DNA from 3 places in the Streptomyces sp. NRRL S-378 genome. Region 1 is predicted to be linked to each of the others. Evidence: riboswitches for the same ligand, from Rfam matches in the RefSeq annotation. Region 1 holds a riboswitch; each other region holds the start of a gene.

The links. A riboswitch is a leader RNA that binds a small molecule or an ion and turns the genes downstream of it on or off. The one in region 1 is predicted to bind thiamine pyrophosphate.
Region 2: another riboswitch for thiamine pyrophosphate. It lies ahead of thiC (phosphomethylpyrimidine synthase ThiC); the one in region 1 lies ahead of IH80_RS0107045 (thiamine ABC transporter substrate-binding protein).
Region 3: another riboswitch for thiamine pyrophosphate. It lies ahead of thiO (glycine oxidase ThiO); the one in region 1 lies ahead of IH80_RS0107045 (thiamine ABC transporter substrate-binding protein).

What each region holds. Positions count from the first base shown of each region.
Region 1 is NZ_JOBX01000007.1:100,927-106,315, forward strand. Features, by position in the region: gene IH80_RS0107035 (phosphatidate cytidylyltransferase) at 1-818, shown strand, start outside; gene rlmN (23S rRNA (adenine(2503)-C(2))-methyltransferase RlmN) at 951-2,066, shown strand; TPP riboswitch at 2,125-2,234, shown strand; gene IH80_RS0107045 (thiamine ABC transporter substrate-binding protein) at 2,320-3,420, shown strand; gene IH80_RS0107050 (ABC transporter permease) at 3,534-5,150, shown strand; gene IH80_RS0107055 (ABC transporter ATP-binding protein) at 5,150-5,389, shown strand, end outside.
Region 2 is NZ_JOBX01000001.1:201,792-207,180, forward strand. Features, by position in the region: gene IH80_RS0100990 (IclR family transcriptional regulator) at 1-305, shown strand, start outside; gene IH80_RS0100995 (SsgA family sporulation/cell division regulator) at 403-852, shown strand; gene IH80_RS0101000 (YibE/F family protein) at 861-2,279, opposite strand; TPP riboswitch at 2,319-2,464, shown strand; gene thiC (phosphomethylpyrimidine synthase ThiC) at 2,458-4,245, shown strand; gene IH80_RS45610 (hypothetical protein) at 5,321-5,389, shown strand, end outside.
Region 3 is NZ_JOBX01000047.1:19,244-24,632, forward strand. Features, by position in the region: gene IH80_RS0127520 (NAD(P)/FAD-dependent oxidoreductase) at 1-1,136, opposite strand, end outside; TPP riboswitch at 1,218-1,329, shown strand; gene thiO (glycine oxidase ThiO) at 1,327-2,496, shown strand; gene thiS (sulfur carrier protein ThiS) at 2,493-2,693, shown strand; gene IH80_RS0127535 (thiazole synthase) at 2,699-3,493, shown strand; gene pknB (Stk1 family PASTA domain-containing Ser/Thr kinase) at 3,977-5,389, shown strand, end outside.

The DNA.
Region 1 (5,389 bases):
AGAAGCGGGCGGGGCGGGACCTGCGTGCCGCGATAGGGGTCGGCGTCGGTCTCGGCGCGGTGATCTTCGCATCGCTCCTGATCGTCAAGGCGGTCTTCGTCGGCGTCATCGTCGTGGCCGTCGTCGTCGGTCTGTGGGAGCTCACCTCCCGGCTGCAGGAGAAGAAGGGCATCAAGGCCCCTCTGGTCCCGCTCGCGGTCGGTGGCGCGGCCATGGTCATCGCCGGTTACGTCCGGGGGGCCGAGGGTGCATGGGTGGCCATGGCGCTGACCGTGCTGGCCGTCCTGGTGTGGCGGATGACCGAGCCCCCCGAGGACTACCTCAAGGACGTCACGGCGGGTGCCTTCGCGGCGTTCTACGTGCCTTTCCTGGCCACCTTCGTCGCGATGCTGCTCACCCCCGACGACGGGCCGCAGCGCGTGATCACCTTCCTGCTCCTGACCGTGGTCAGCGACACCGGGGCCTATGCGGTGGGCTGGCGCTTCGGGAAGACCAAGCTCGCGCCCCGCATCAGCCCCGGCAAGACCCGCGAGGGCCTCTTCGGCGCGGTGGCCTTCGCCATGGTCGCCGGCGCGCTCTGCATGGAGTTCCTGATCGACGGCGGCGCCTGGTGGCAGGGCCTGCTGCTGGGCCTCGCGGTCGCGGTCAGCGCCACCCTGGGCGACCTGGGCGAGTCGATGATCAAACGGGACCTCGGCATCAAGGACATGGGCACCCTGCTGCCGGGCCACGGCGGCATCATGGACCGGCTGGACTCGCTGCTGCCCACCGCTCCGGTGGTGTGGCTGCTGCTGGCTGCCTTCGTCGGCACCGGCTGACCGTTCCCGGTCGGGTTATCCTGGAGGGCGCGCCGCGTGTACGCGGTGCGCCCTTTCCGTCCAGCGGCCGAGCCGCGGACCGGCCCTGCACGCGCGGGGTGACCCCCACCTCGTCGTACTGAGGAGTACCGCATGGCCCCCCGTCCCGCTCCGGGTGAGCTCACCTTCGTCGCTCCCCGCGGGGCCAAGAAGCCGCCCCGTCACCTCGCGGACATGACCCCGGCCGAGCGCCGCGAAGCGGTCGCCGCGATCGGTGAGAAGCCCTTCCGGGCCAAGCAGCTCTCCCAGCACTACTTCGCCCGCTACGCGCACGACCCGGCCGAGTGGACCGACATCCCGGCGGGCTCCCGGACCAAGCTCCAGCAGGAGCTCCTGCCGGACCTGATGAACGTCATCCGGCACATCAGCTGCGACGACGACACCACCCGCAAGACCCTGTGGAAGCTGCACGACGGAACGCTCGTCGAATCCGTGCTGATGCGCTACCCCGACCGGGTCACCATGTGCATCTCCTCGCAGGCCGGCTGCGGCATGAACTGCCCGTTCTGCGCCACCGGCCAGGCCGGCCTCGACCGCAACCTCTCCACCGCCGAGATCGTGCACCAGATCGTCGACGGCATGCGCGCGCTGCGCGACGGCGAGGTCCCCGGCGGCCCGGCACGGCTGTCGAACATCGTCTTCATGGGCATGGGCGAACCGCTCGCCAACTACAACCGCGTCGTCGGCGCCATCCGCCGCCTCACCGACCCGGAGCCCGACGGCCTGGGCCTGTCCCAGCGCGGCATCACCGTCTCCACCGTCGGCCTGGTCCCGGCCATGCTGCGGTTCGCCGACGAGGGCTTCAAGTGCCGTCTCGCCGTCTCGCTGCACGCGCCGGACGACGAGCTGCGCGACACCCTGGTCCCGGTGAACACCCGCTGGAAGGTCCGCGAGGTCCTCGACGCCGCCTGGGAGTACGCCGAGAAGTCCGGCCGGCGGATCTCGATCGAGTACGCCCTGATCCGCGACATCAACGACCAGGCCTGGCGGGGCGACCTCCTGGGCCGGCTGCTCAAGGGCAAGCGCGTACACGTCAACCTGATCCCGCTGAACCCGACGCCCGGTTCGAAGTGGACCGCCTCGCGGCCCGAGGACGAGAAGGCCTTCGTCGAGGCGATCGCCCGCCACGGTGTGCCCGTGACCGTGCGTGACACCCGCGGCCAGGAGATCGACGGCGCGTGCGGCCAGCTGGCGGCCTCGGAGCGCTAGCTTCCGCTTTCGGCCGGCCCCATTCGGCCACGGGGTACCCTGTGGCCGAACCAATTGCATATTCCGACAGGGGAGCGCCACAGCGCTGAGAGTGCGGTATCCGTCATCCGCAGACCCTCTGAACCTCGCCCCGGTCATTCGGGGTAGGAAGTTCGGTCACCACTCAAGCTGTTGCGCCCTGCCCGGCGTCCGCTCGCACAGAGCGCCGGGCAGGGCCGCGTCTTCTCCTGGTCATCCCAGGAGGAATTCACCAGTGAGCACCACCAAGAAGATCGCGGGCGCCGCGCTCGCGGCCGCGCTGGGCGTCACCACGCTCAGCGCCTGCGGCGGCGGCGACACCAAGGACAAGCCCGCCGGCGCGAGCGACGCCCCGAAGTCCAAGACCGTCACGCTCGTCTCCCACGACTCCTTCAACGTGACCGAAGCGGTCCTCAAGGAGTTCGAGCAGCAGAGCGGCTACACCGTCAAGGTGCTGAAGTCCGGCGACGCGGGCGCAGCCCTGAACCAGGAGATCCTCACCAAGGGCTCCCCCCGCGGCGACGTCTTCTTCGGCGTGGACAACACCCTGCTCTCGCGCGCCCTCGACAACGGCATCTTCACCCCCTACGAGGCCAAGGGCCTGGGCGGCGTGAAGCCCGAATACGTGCTCGACAAGGAGCACCGCGTCACCCCGGTCGACTCCGGCGACATCTGCGTCAACTACGACAAGGCCTACTTCGCCGACAAGAAGATCGCCCCGCCGCAGACACTGGACGACCTGGTCAAGCCGGAATACAAGAACCTGCTGGTGGTCGAGAACGCCGCGACCTCCTCTCCCGGCCTCGGTTTCATGCTCGCCTCCGTCGGCAAGTACGGCGAGGAGGGCTGGAAGGACTACTGGAGCAAGCTGAAGGCCAACGGCGTCGAGGTCGTCGACGGCTGGGAGCAGGCCTACAACGAGCGCTTCTCCGGCTCCGCCGGCGGCAAGAAGGCCAAGGGCGACCGCCCGCTGGTCGTCTCCTACGCCTCCAGCCCGCCGGTCGAGGTCCTCTACGGCGAGCCGCAGCCGGCCGAGGCCCCCACGGGCGTCTCCACCGGCACCTGCTTCCGCCAGGTCGAGTTCGCGGGCCTGCTGAAGGGCGCGAAGAACGAGGAGGGCGGCAAGGCCCTCGTGGACTTCCTGATCAGCAAGAAGTTCCAGGAGGACATGCCGCTCCAGATGTTCGTGAACCCCGTGACCAAGGACGCCGCGCTGCCGGAGCTGTTCACCCAGCACGGTGTGGTGGTCGACAAGCCGGAGAACGTGGCTCCGGAGACCATCGCCAAGAACCGTGAGCAGTGGGTCAAGGCATGGACCGCGCTCGTCGTGAAGTAAGCGGTACGAAGGAACCGGGCGCGGCGTCGCACGACGCCGCCCCGGCCCCCGGACCGGGGAGGACACCCGGACAGGGCGAGAGCGGCCGCGCCACCGCCGTCCGCCTCGCCCTGATGGCGGTCCCCCTCGCCTTCTTCGGGCTGTTCTTCGCCTACCCCGTCACCGCGATCGTCGGCCGCGGCCTCAAGACCGACACCGGCTGGCAGTTCGGCCGGTTCGGCGAGGTCCTGGCCCGGCCGGACATCGCCGACGTGCTGTGGTTCACCACCTGGCAGGCGCTCGCCTCCACCGTGCTCACGCTGCTGATCGCGCTCCCCGGCGCCTACGTCTTCGCGCGCTTCGAGTTCCCCGGCAAGCAGCTGCTGCGGGCGGTCGTGACCGTGCCCTTCGTGCTCCCGACCGTCGTCGTGGGCACAGCCTTCCTCGCCCTGCTCGGGCGCGGCGGACTGCTGGACGAAGCGGCGGGCGTCCGGCTGGACACCACCGTCTGGGCGATCCTGCTGGCCCACGTCTTCTTCAACTACGCCGTCATCGTCCGCACGGTCGGCGGGCTGTGGGCCCAGCTCGACCCGCGCCAGGAGGAGGCCGCGCGGGTGCTGGGCGCCGGCCGGTTCGCCGCCTGGCGGCGGGTGACGCTGCCCGCGCTGGCCCCGGCCGTCGCCGCGGCCTCCCTCATGGTGTTCCTCTTCACCTTCAGCTCCTTCGGCGTCGTACTGATCCTGGGCGGACCGGCCTACTCCACCCTGGAGGTGGAGGTCTACCGGCAGACCGCCCAGCTCCTGGACCTGTCGACGGCCGCCGTGCTGACGATGGTGCAGTTCGCCGCGATCGGCGCGATCCTCGCCCTGCACGCCTGGACCGTCCGCCGGCGCGAGACCGCACTGCGCCTCGTCGACCCGGGCCGCACCACGCACAGGCCGCGCGGCTGGGCGCAGCGCACCCTGCTGGGCGGGGTCCTGCTGACCATCGGGCTGCTGATCGTGGCGCCACTGGCCGTGCTCGTCGAGCGGTCCTTCGACGCCCCCGGCGGTTACGGCCTCGGCTTCTACCGGGCGCTGCAGGACGCGGGCGCCGGCGGCGGGACCTTCCTGGTGCCGCCGGTGGAGGCGATCTGGAACTCCCTGGAGTACGCGCTCGCCGCCACCGCGATCGCCCTGGTCATCGGGGGACTCGCGGCCGCGGCGCTGACCCGGCGCGGGGGCCGCTTCGTCCGCGGCTTCGACGCGATGCTGATGCTCCCGCTGGGGGTGTCCGCCGTGACGGTCGGCTTCGGCTTCCTGATCACCCTGGACGAGCCGCCGCTGGACCTGCGGACCTCATGGATCCTGGTGCCGCTGGCCCAGGCCCTGGTGGGCGTGCCCTTCGTCGTACGGACCATGCTGCCGGTCCTGCGCGCGGTGGACGGGCGGCTGCGGGAGGCGGCCGGCGTACTCGGCGCGTCACCGCTGCGCGCCTGGCGGGAGGTTGACCTGCCGCTGGTGCGGCGGGCGCTGCTGATCGCGGCCGGGTTCGCCTTCGCCGTGTCGCTGGGCGAGTTCGGCGCGACCGTCTTCATCGCGCGGCCGGACCGGCCGACGCTGCCGGTGGCCGTGGCGCGGCTGCTGGGCCGGGCCGGCGAGCTGAACTACGGGCAGGCGATGGCCCTGAGCACGATCCTGATGCTGGTGTGCGCGGTGTCCCTGCTGCTGCTGGAGCGACTGCGCCCCGACAAGACCTCCGGAGAGTTCTGATGACACTGCTTCAGCTGGAAGGGGTGTCGGTCCGCTTCGGCCAGCGCGCCGTCGTCGACTCCGTCGACCTGGCGGTGGCCGAGCACGAAACCGTCTGTGTCCTGGGCCCGAGCGGCAGCGGGAAGTCCACGCTGCTGCGGGTCGTCGCAGGACTCCAGCAGGTGTCCGGAGGGCGGGTGCTGCTGGACGGGGCCGACCAGGCCGCCGTCCCCGTGCACCGGCGAGGCGTGGGCCTGATG
Region 2 (5,389 bases), on a different contig from region 1:
GCGAGCGCAAGGACTATTACGACCGCCATCCGGTAGAGGCCATCACCCCTTATACAGTGCGCGATCTGCGCTCCCTGGAGAACCGGATCGGGGCCCTCGGGCGAATGCAGCCTGTGATCGAAAGGCAGGAATATGCCCTCGGCACGGTCTGCGCCGCCATCCCCATCACGGCCGGGGACGCGGCGGCGACCATGGCCATTTCTTTGCCCCTGCACCAGGAGGATCGATTGCTGTATGTAGTCGATCGGCTACGGAGTGAAGTAGGCGCGCTGTTGAGCACCCTCTCCTTCTCTATCAGTATCTGAAAACTCACTCCTTGTGATCTGCGAGCGCTTCCACCACTCTTGTCAAGAGGGCCCTGGGGGATCATTCCTGGCCACTTCCACTACAGCGGGGTAGGCAATGCGCGAGTCGGTACAGGCAGAGGTCATGATGAGCTTCCTCGTTTCCGAGGAGCTCTCGTTCCGGATCCCGGTGGAACTCCGGTACGACGCCCGTGATCCCTACGCAGTCCGCCTGACCTTCCACCTTCCCGGAGACGCGCCCGTGACCTGGGCGTTCGGCCGGGAGCTGCTCCTCGACGGCATCAACAAGCCGTGCGGTGACGGCGATGTGCACATCGCTCCCACCAGCCCCGAGGAGCTGTCCGACGTCCACATCCGGCTCCAGGTCGGCGGCGACCGGGCCCTGTTCAGGGCCGGCGCGGCACCGCTCGTCGCGTTCCTCGACCGCACCGACCGGATCGTTCCGCTGGGACAGGAGCGCAACACCGGGGACTTCGAGGAGCACCTGGACGAGGCGCTCGGCCGGATCCTCGCCGAGTCGAAGCACAACGAGCAGAACGCCGGCTGAACAGCCGTTCAGCGCTTGCGCCGCCGGCCCCGGCCGCCGCGCACCGGTCCCGAGCCCGGTGCGACGGCCGGGGGTTCCGGCCGGTCGGCCGAAACCACCAGCGCGGCCAGCGCCGTCGTCACGGGCACCGAGGCGACCAGCCCGATCGAGCCGACGAGGGTGCGCACGATCTCCACCGCGACCAGCTCGCTGTTCGCGACCGATCCCACGCTGCTGTTGGCGATGGAGAACAGCAGGAGCAGGGGGAGCGCGGCGCCCGCGTAGGCCAGCACCAGGGTGTTGACCACCGACGCGATGTGGTCGCGGCCGATCCGGATGGCGGCCCGGTAGAGGGCCCGCGGCCCCATCGACGGGTCGGCCTGGTGGAGCTCCCAGACCGCCGAGGTCTGGGTGACCGTCACGTCGTCGAGCACGCCCAGCGATCCGATGATGATGCCGGCGAGCAGCAGACCGCTCATGTCGATGTCCGGGTACAGCCCGTGGATCAGCCCGGTGTTGTCGTCGGTGTTGCCGCTGAGGAACGCCCAGTCGATGAACACCGAGCCGAGCAGGCCGATCAGCAGCAGCGACACGAGCGTGCCGAGGACCGCCACCGAGGTGCGGGCGGTCAGGCCGTGGCACATGTAGAGCGCGATCAGCATGATCGCGCTCGCCCCGACCACCGCGACCACCAGGGGGTTCGATCCCTGGAGGATGGCGGGCAGGATGAACAGCGTCAGCACGCCGAAGCTGACGACCAGTGCGATCAGCGCGAACAGCCCGCGCATCCGCCCGACGAGGACGACCGCGAGCGCGAAGATGCCGGCCAGCACCGCCAGCGGGAGTTTGCGGTTCACGTCGATCACCGAGTACTGCAGGTCGCGGGGCGCGTCCGGGGCGTAGGCCACCACCACCTCCTGGCCGTCCGCCAACTGCCGTGGCGCGCCCGGCTGGACGATCTCGACGAAGGTGCGTCCCTTGTCCGGGCCGGTGCCGATCTCGACGGTGGCCTTCTTGCAGTCCCCGGTCTGCGCGGCCCGCGCCGCGCCGCCCGACGGCGACCCGCCGGGCGGCGCTGCCTGAGAGGCGTTCACGGACTTGCAGTCGACCTCTTCCAGCGAGACGACCCTGGCCTGCTGGGTCTGCCGGTCGAAGCCCACCCCGGTCCGCTCGTGGCCGGGCGTGCCGCCCGGCCACAGCACCACCAGGCCGACGAGGACGGCGGCGGCGAAGGGGATCAGCACGGCCGCGATGACCTTGCGCAGGTGCTTCGAGACAGGGGCCGCCGGCCCGTGTCCATGGCTGTGCGCATGGCCGTGGGAATGGCCGGACGAGTGACCATGGCCGTCGTGCGCGTGGCCGGAGTGGGCACTGGGCTCATTGGGCTCGGTGGGGGGCTGCGGCGATGACGTCACCAACAGATCATCGCAAGAGATGAGGGGGCCCACTGTTCAGCACGCCATGGATGACGCTAGCGTGGGGGCTACTTTGCACAACGCGGGAGCTCGGAGCACCGGGCTGAGAGGACGCTGATCACCGTACGCGCATCACGGATGCGCACGGGAGGAGGCTGCGTCGACCGCCGAACCTGTTACCGGGTAATGCCGGCGTAGGGAGATAGGTCTCATGACCATTCAGGACGCACGCACGCCTGCCGTCAGCCAGGACGCCGACGGCTCGACCGAGCGCAAGCCGGGCTGGCACAAGGGCTACGTGGCGGGCTCCCGCCCCGACATCCGGGTGCCGGTCCGCCAGGTCCACCTCACCAACGGCAAGGACGTGACGCTCTACGACACGTCCGGTCCGTACACCGACCCGCAGATCGACACCGATGTGCGACGGGGCCTCGCGCCGCTGCGCGAGAACTGGATCATCAGCCGCGGCGACACCGAGGAGTACGCCGGGCGCCCGGTCCGCCCCGAGGACGACGGCATCAAGCACACCTCACCGCGCGGTGGCCTCAAGAACCTCGACGCGGTCTTCCCGGGCCGTCCCCGCCAGCCCCGCCGGGGCCGTGACGGCGCCGCCGTCACGCAGCTCGCGTACGCCCGCCGCGGCGAGATCACCCCGGAGATGGAGTACGTCGCGATCCGCGAGAACGTCTCCCCCGAGGTCGTCCGCGAGGAGATCGCCGCAGGCCGCGCGGTGCTCCCCGCGAACGTGAACCACCCCGAGATCGAGCCGATGATCATCGGCAAGAAGTTCCTGGTGAAGGTCAACGCCAACATCGGCAACTCCGCCGTCACCTCCTCCATCGAGGAGGAGGTGGAGAAGATGACCTGGGCGACCCGATGGGGCGCGGACACGGTCATGGACCTCTCGACGGGCCGCAACATCCACACCACCCGCGAGTGGGTGCTGCGCAACTCCCCCGTCCCGATCGGCACCGTGCCGCTGTACCAGGCGCTGGAGAAGGTCGACGGCCGTGCCGAGGACCTGACCTGGGAGATCTACAAGGACACGGTCATCGAGCAGGCCGAGCAGGGCGTCGACTACATGACGGTCCACGCCGGCGTGCTGCTGCCGTACGTGCCGCTGACCGCCCGCCGCAAGACCGGCATCGTCTCGCGCGGCGGCTCGATCATGGCCGCGTGGTGCCTCGCGCACCACAAGGAGAACTTCCTCTACACGAACTTCGAGGAGCTCTGCGAGATCCTGGCGACGTACGACGTCACGTACTCGCTGGGCGACGGCCTGCGCCCCGGTTCCATCGCGGACGCCAACGACGCGGCGCAGTTCGCCGAGCTGAAGACGTTGGGCGAGCTCAACACCATCGCCAAGCGCCACAACGTGCAGACGATGATCGAGGGTCCGGGCCATGTCCCGATGCACAAGATCAAGGAGAACATCGACCTCCAGCAGGAGATCTGCGAGGAGGCGCCGTTCTACACGCTCGGCCCGCTGACCACCGACGTCGCGCCCGCCTACGACCACATCACGTCGGGCATCGGCGCCGCGATGATCGCCTGGTGGGGCACGGCAATGCTCTGCTACGTCACGCCCAAGGAGCACCTGGGCCTGCCCAACCGGGACGACGTCAAGACCGGCGTCATCACGTACAAGATCTCGGCGCACGCCGCGGACCTCGCCAAGGGGCACCCGGGCGCCCAGGAGTGGGACGACGCCCTGTCCGACGCGCGGTTCGAGTTCCGCTGGGAGGACCAGTTCAACCTGGCGCTGGACCCGGACACGGCCCGTGAGTTCCACGACGAGACCCTGCCCGCCGAGCCGGCCAAGACCGCGCACTTCTGCTCCATGTGCGGTCCGAAGTTCTGCTCGATGAAGATCTCGCAGGACATCCGCCGTGAACACGGCGGGGACCTGAAGGCCGATGAGATCGAGGCCGGCATGGCGGAGAAGTCCGCCGAGTTCGCGGCCTCGGGCAACCGCGTCTACCTGCCGCTGGCCGACTGAGGCCGGCCGGCAGGACCCGACTGCGGACGGGCGGACCCGCGACCCATGGGGGGAGTCGCGGGTCCGCCCGTTTTCGTGCCGTCGGACGGAGGGGGCCGGGCCGTGGTCCGGCAGGGGAGGCCATTGGTGTCGCATCAATAGTCCGATAAGTGGACTTTTCTGCGAGGTGTCCCGCCTGCTCATGGCGGCGGTTCACACGCTACCGATGTGGCCGGAGAGGCCCGCCACCATCGTTCGACCGGTTTCGAGAAGGAGTGGTATGCGCCCCGAGAACAGGACCAGGTCGCCCCTTGGCCCCCTGCCGAGGAGTACGTGGCGCAAGGCCGGCACGCTGGCGTCGCTCGCCCTGGTGATGATGGGAGTGGCCGGCCCTTCCATCGCCGTGGCGCAGGGCGTCCGGGCGGCCGAGCGGGTCGACGCGGCGAGCCGCGCGGGCGGGGACGGCTGCGAACCGGACGGGCACCACCACCGGGACCGGGAGCCGGACCCGTGGGCGGACCTCGAGCCGGACCGGGGCCCGGACTCCGCCCCGGACGACGGCCGGACGGCGTTGGACCTCCTCCTGGCCGGCCCCCGCGGCGGCGACCGGTGCGAGCCGGGCAGGCCCGGACCGACAGGACCGACCGGAGCCACGGGGGCGGACGGCGCGGACGGTGCCGATGGCGCGGACGGCGCGACGGGCCCGACCGGCCCGACGGGCGCCACGGGTGCCGACGGTGCGACTGGGGCTACGGGTGCGGATGGTGCCACCGGGGCTACAGGTGCCACTGGTGCCACTGGTGCGACGGGTATGGCTGGTGCCGACGGTGCTACCGGGGCCACGGGTGCAGATGGCGCGACCGGTGCTACGGGCGCCACGGGTGCAGATGGTGCGGTCGGTCCTACGGGTGCTACCGGTGCTGATGGGGCTGCCGGTGCTACGGGCCCCACTGGACCGACCGGGGCCACCGGTTCCACCGGTGCGACGGGGGCCACGGGCGGGGTCGGTGCGACCGGGGCCACGGGTGCCACTCTTCGCTGCCGGGACATCGATTCCGTCGCAACCTCGAACAGCGAGTCGTTCGGTGTCGTCCTCGTGAACGGCGCCGCCTACGCCGGCCGCGCGGCCACGGCCGGAGGCGTGCCCGTCTGGCAGAACGTCTCG
Region 3 (5,389 bases), on a different contig from region 1:
CCCTGCGCCAGGTCGCGGGGGCGGCCGACCGCGAGGACCGCGGCCAGGGCGCCGTCCCGCAGCCAGCACACCGACCAGGTCTCCTGGTCCGGGTCGCCGCGCCGGACGAGGGTGTCGGCCCCGCCGTGGTGGCCGGCGTACTGCACGAAGCGCCCGAACTGCTCGGACCAGAAGTACGGCACCGGGTCGTAGACCGCGGTGGGTTCCCCGGCCAGGATGTTCGCCGCGACGGCCCGCGGGCCTTGGAGGGCGTTGTCCCAGTGGTGGACCAGCAGCCGCGCCCCGTACCGCCCGGACGGGAAGGAGGCGCAGTCGCCGACCGCGTAGACCCCCGGCAGGGAGGTCAGCAGGTGGGCGTCCGCGGTGACCGAGCCGTCCGCTCCGCGTTCCACGCCGGATCCGGCCAGCCATTGCGTGGCGGGGCGCGCGCCGATCCCCACGACCACCGCGTCGGCGGGCAGGGTCCTGCCGTCGGCCAGGAGGACCCTGCCCTCCTCCACGGCGGCCACCCTCGCGCCGGTGATCAGTTCGGCGCCGGCCTGCCCGTACCAGCGCGCCATGGGCTCCGCGACCTCGGCGGGCAGGGCGCCCGCCAGCACCCGGTCGGCCGCCTCCACGACGGTCACCGCGCAGCCGGCCTCCCGGGCGGCGGTGGCGAACTCGGCGCCGATCCAGCCCGCGCCGACGACCACGACCCGGGAGGCGGCCGTCAGGACCGGCCGCAGCCGCGCCGCGTCGTCCAGCGTGCGCAGCAGGTGGACGCCCGGTACGCCCTCGGCGCCGGGGAGGGTCAGCGGCTGCGCGCCGGTCGCCAGGACGAGGACCCCGTACGGGACCGGTCCCGCCTCGGTGTCCAGCTCGTGGTCGGCGGCCCGCAGTCCGCTGACCTCGGTACCGAGGCGGAGTTCGATGTCCAGGCCTTCGAAGTCCACGTCGAAGGCGGAGTCCTCGGCCTTGCCGAGCAGGACCGCCTTGGACAGCGGGGGGCGGTCGTAGGGCTGGTGGGGTTCGGCTCCCAGCAGGGTCACGGGGCCGGTGAAGCCCTGCTCGCGCAGGGCGACCGCGGTCTGCACCCCGGCCATTCCGGCGCCGACGATCACGACGCCGCGCTGATTGTGTTCCGTCTGCTCGCTCACCCGGCCACCCTAATCATCTGACGCTCCGTCAGGAACAGGTGCCGCCTTACCCGCCGTCCACGGCCGGGATAGTCTGGCAACCGTACCTATCGCGGGAGTCCGGCGCACCGGGCTGAGAGGGAGGCTGGCCGGCCTCCGACCGTACGAACCTGATCCGGGTCATGCCGGCGAAGGGAGGGGCTGGACGCCCATGCACTCGTCTCGAAAGGGATCCGACGTCCTCGTCATCGGGGGCGGCATCATCGGCCTGGTCACCGCCTGGCGGGCCGCGGCCCGCGGACTGAGCACCGTACTCGCCGACCCGGCACCCGGCGGCGGCGCCGCCCAGGTAGCAGCCGGCATGCTCGCCCCGGTCACCGAACTGCACTACGGCGAGGAAGCCCTCCTCGGCCTCGGCCTCGCCTCCGCCGAACGCTATCCGCAGTTCGCGGCCGAGCTCACCGACACGAGCGGCGGCATGGACATCGGCTACCGCGCCTGCGGCACCCTTGCCGTCGCACTCGATGCAGACGACCGCCTCCACCTGCGCGAACTGCACGCCCTCCAACGCCGCTGCGGCCTGGAGTCCGAATGGCTCACCGGCCGCGAGTGCCGCCGCCTGGAACCCATGCTCGCCCCGGGCGTCCGCGGCGGACTGCGCGTCGACGGCGACCACCAGGTGGACCCGCGCCGCCTCGCCGCCGCGTTGCTGTCCGCCTGCGAGGGCGCCGGGGTGACCGTCCACCGGGCGGCCGCCGAACAGCTGCTCACCGCCGCGGACCGGGCGACCGGCGCCCTCCTCGACGACGGCACGGAGCTGCACGCCGACCAGGTGGTCCTGGCCGCGGGTTCGCTCAGCGGCAGGCTGGCGGGCGTACCCGCCGAGGTGCTGCCGCCCGTGCGGCCGGTCAAGGGGCAGGTGCTGCGGCTCGCCGTGCCCCCCGCCTACGCGCCGTTCCTCTCGCGCACCGTACGGGCGGTCGTCCGCGGCAGCCACGTCTACCTCGTGCCCCGCGAGAACGGCGAACTCGTCATCGGCGCCACCAGCGAGGAACTCGGCTGGGACACCACCGTCACCGCGGGCGGGGTCTACGAACTCCTGCGCGACGCCCACGAACTGGTACCCGGCATCACCGAACTCCCGCTCACCGAGACGCGGGCGGGACTGCGCCCCGGCTCGCCCGACAACGCCCCCCTGCTGGGCCCGACCGACCTGCCCGGCCTGCACCTGGCCACCGGGCACTACCGCAACGGGGTGCTGCTGACCCCGCTCACCGGCGAGGTGATGGCGGAGCTGCTGGTCACCGGCGAACTGCCCGAGATCGCACGCCCCTTCGCCCCCCGCCGCTTCTCCGCCGCACGTCAGGAGTCGTACGCATGACCATCTCCGTCAACGGCGAGCCGCGCGAGGTCGCGGCCGGCGCCACGCTCGACAGCGTCGTGGCCACCCTGACCGCGGCCACCTCCGGGGTGGCCGCCGCGCTCAACGAGACCGTGGTCCCGCGCGGCCAGTGGCCGGCCACCCCCGTGGGCGACGGCGACCGCGTGGAGATCCTCACCGCGGTCCAGGGAGGCTGACCGGCATGGCCGACGACCTCTTCACCCTGGGCGACCGGACCTTCTCCTCCCGCCTGATCATGGGCACGGGGGGCGCCCCGAGCCTGGACGTGCTGGAACGCGCCCTGGTCGCGTCCGGCACCGAACTCACCACCGTGGCCATGCGGCGCCTGGACCCGACGGTGCAGGGCTCCGTCCTCTCCGTCCTGACCGGGCTCGGCATCTCGGTCCTGCCGAACACCGCGGGCTGCTTCACCGCGGGCGAGGCCGTCCTCACGGCCCGGCTCGCACGGGAGGCCCTCGGCACCGACTGGATCAAGCTGGAGGTGGTCGCGGACGAGCGGACCCTCCTGCCCGACGGCGTCGAACTGCTGGACGCCGCCGAGGTCCTGGTGGACGAGGGCTTCACCGTCCTCCCGTACACCAACGACGACCCCGTGCTCGCGCGCAAGCTGGAGGACGTGGGCTGTGCGGCGATCATGCCGCTCGGCTCCCCCATCGGATCCGGGATGGGCATCCGCAACCCGCACAACTTCGAGCTCATCACGGAGCGGGCGGGGGTCCCGGTGATCCTGGACGCGGGAGCGGGCACCGCCTCGGACGCCGCACTGGCGATGGAACTGGGCTGCGCGGCGGTGATGCTGGCCTCGGCCGTGACCCGGGCGCAGGAGCCGGTCCTGATGGCGTCCGCCATGCGGGACGCCGTCTCGGCGGGCCGCCTGGCCTTCCGGGCGGGCCGCATCCCCCAGCGCCGCTTCGCCGAGGCCTCCTCCCCCGCGGAGGGCCGGGCCGCCCTGGACCCGGAACGCCCGGCGTTCTGAGGACGCGGGCCGGGGTTTCCGGCGGTCCTCGTAGTTCCGGGGCGGGACGGGCGGTCAAGGGTGGCCGAAGGCCATCGCGCAGCGACGCGAGGAACGAGCGCCCTTGAGGGACCGGCACGCACCGGAAAACGATCGGAGGGACGGGAAAACCCCCTACGCGTCACTGACTACCGAATGCTCGGATTCCGATCCCCGGAACGCCCTACCCCTTCACCCCCCGCCCTCCGGGAATTCGGCTTTTCCGGACCCTCGCCGCCCCTTCCGCCACCGCTGCCCCAGGACTCCGCTCCCCCACCCCGCCGCCGCACCCTCCACCCCCGACCGTGCTGGTCACGGCCGGTTTTCGATGGGTGGGCAACCGCCGGGTCGGTGCGGGGGCGCCGAGGGGCGGAGGCCCCGCCCCGCCCCCTCCCCACGTCACAGCTGCGCTGCAAGGCGACCCGCCCCCGCCGGGGTCCCGGCGTCGGCTCGTAGAATCGGCGGGTGGATACGACCCTGGAAGACCCGCTCGTCGGGCGCGTGCTCGACGACCGCTACCGCATCGATGCCCGCATCGCGGCCGGCGGCATGGCCACGGTCTACCGGGCCGTCGACACCCGCCTGGACCGGATCCTCGCCCTGAAGGTGATGCATCCGGCGCTCGCCTCCGACGCCGCCTTCGTCGACCGGTTCATCCGCGAGGCGAAGTCCGTGGCGCGGCTCGCGCACCCCAACGTGGTCGCCGTGTTCGACCAGGGCACGGACGGACCGTACGTCTACCTGGCCATGGAGTACGTTTCCGGCTGCACCCTGCGCGACGTGCTGCGCGAGCGCGGCGCGCTCCAGCCCCGGGCGGCCCTCGACATCCTCGAACCCGTCCTCGCCGCCCTCGGCGCCGCCCACCGGGCCGGCTTCGTGCACCGCGACATGAAGCCCGAGAACGTCCTGATCGGCGACGACGGCCGGGTCAAGGTCGCCGACTTCGGCCTGGTCCGGTCCGTCGACTCGGTCACCAACACCACCGGATCGGTCCTCGGCACCGTCTCCTACCTGGCCCCCGAGCAGATCGAGAGCGGGATCGCCGACACCCGCGCGGACGTCTACGCCTGCGGTGTCGTCCTGTACGAGATGCTCACCGGCTCCAAGCCCCACCTGGGCGACTCCCCCGCGCAGGTGCTCTACCAGCACTTGCACGAGGACGTCCCGCCCCCGTCCTTCGCCGTCCCCGGACTGCCGGCCGGTCTCGACGGGCTCGTGGCGTCCGCCACCGCCCGCAATCCCGACCAGCGCCCCTACGACGCGGCCGCCCTGCTCGGCCTCACCCGTGAGGCCCGCGGCGGACTCACCGCCGTCGAGCTGGACGCCGTGCCGCCGCAGGCGCACGCCGTGGAGCGGTCGTCCGCCGAGGACCGCACCGGCGTGATCCCGCGCCCGGTGACCGCGGAGCCCGTGAACCTCACCTCGCGGTTCGAGACGCCCCCGCTGGACCCGCCCAGCCCGCCCGTGCGCCGCGCGGCGCCCGCCCGGCGGCCTCGCCGCGGCGTGCTGCTGGTGGTCGTCGGCGTGCTGCTGGCACTGGGGATCGGTACGGGTGTCTGGTACATCAATTCCGGCCAGTTCACCAAGGTCCCCAATCTGCTCGGCAAGACCGAGGAGCAGGCCCGCACCCAGCTGTCCGAGGCCGGGCTCGGCGTGAAGGGCGTCGACCGCAAGTTCAGCGACGCCTTCGAGCGCGGGACGGTGATGAACACCGATCCCGCGGGCGGCCGCCGGATCCGCGGCAACGGCGCTGTGACGATCACGATCTCCCGCGGCCCCGAGGTCGTGTCCGTGCCGAACCTCAAGGGCAGGCCCCTGGAGGAGGCCAAGGAGGAGCTCACCAGGACCGGGCTGGCCCCCGGGATCGTCACGCAGGCC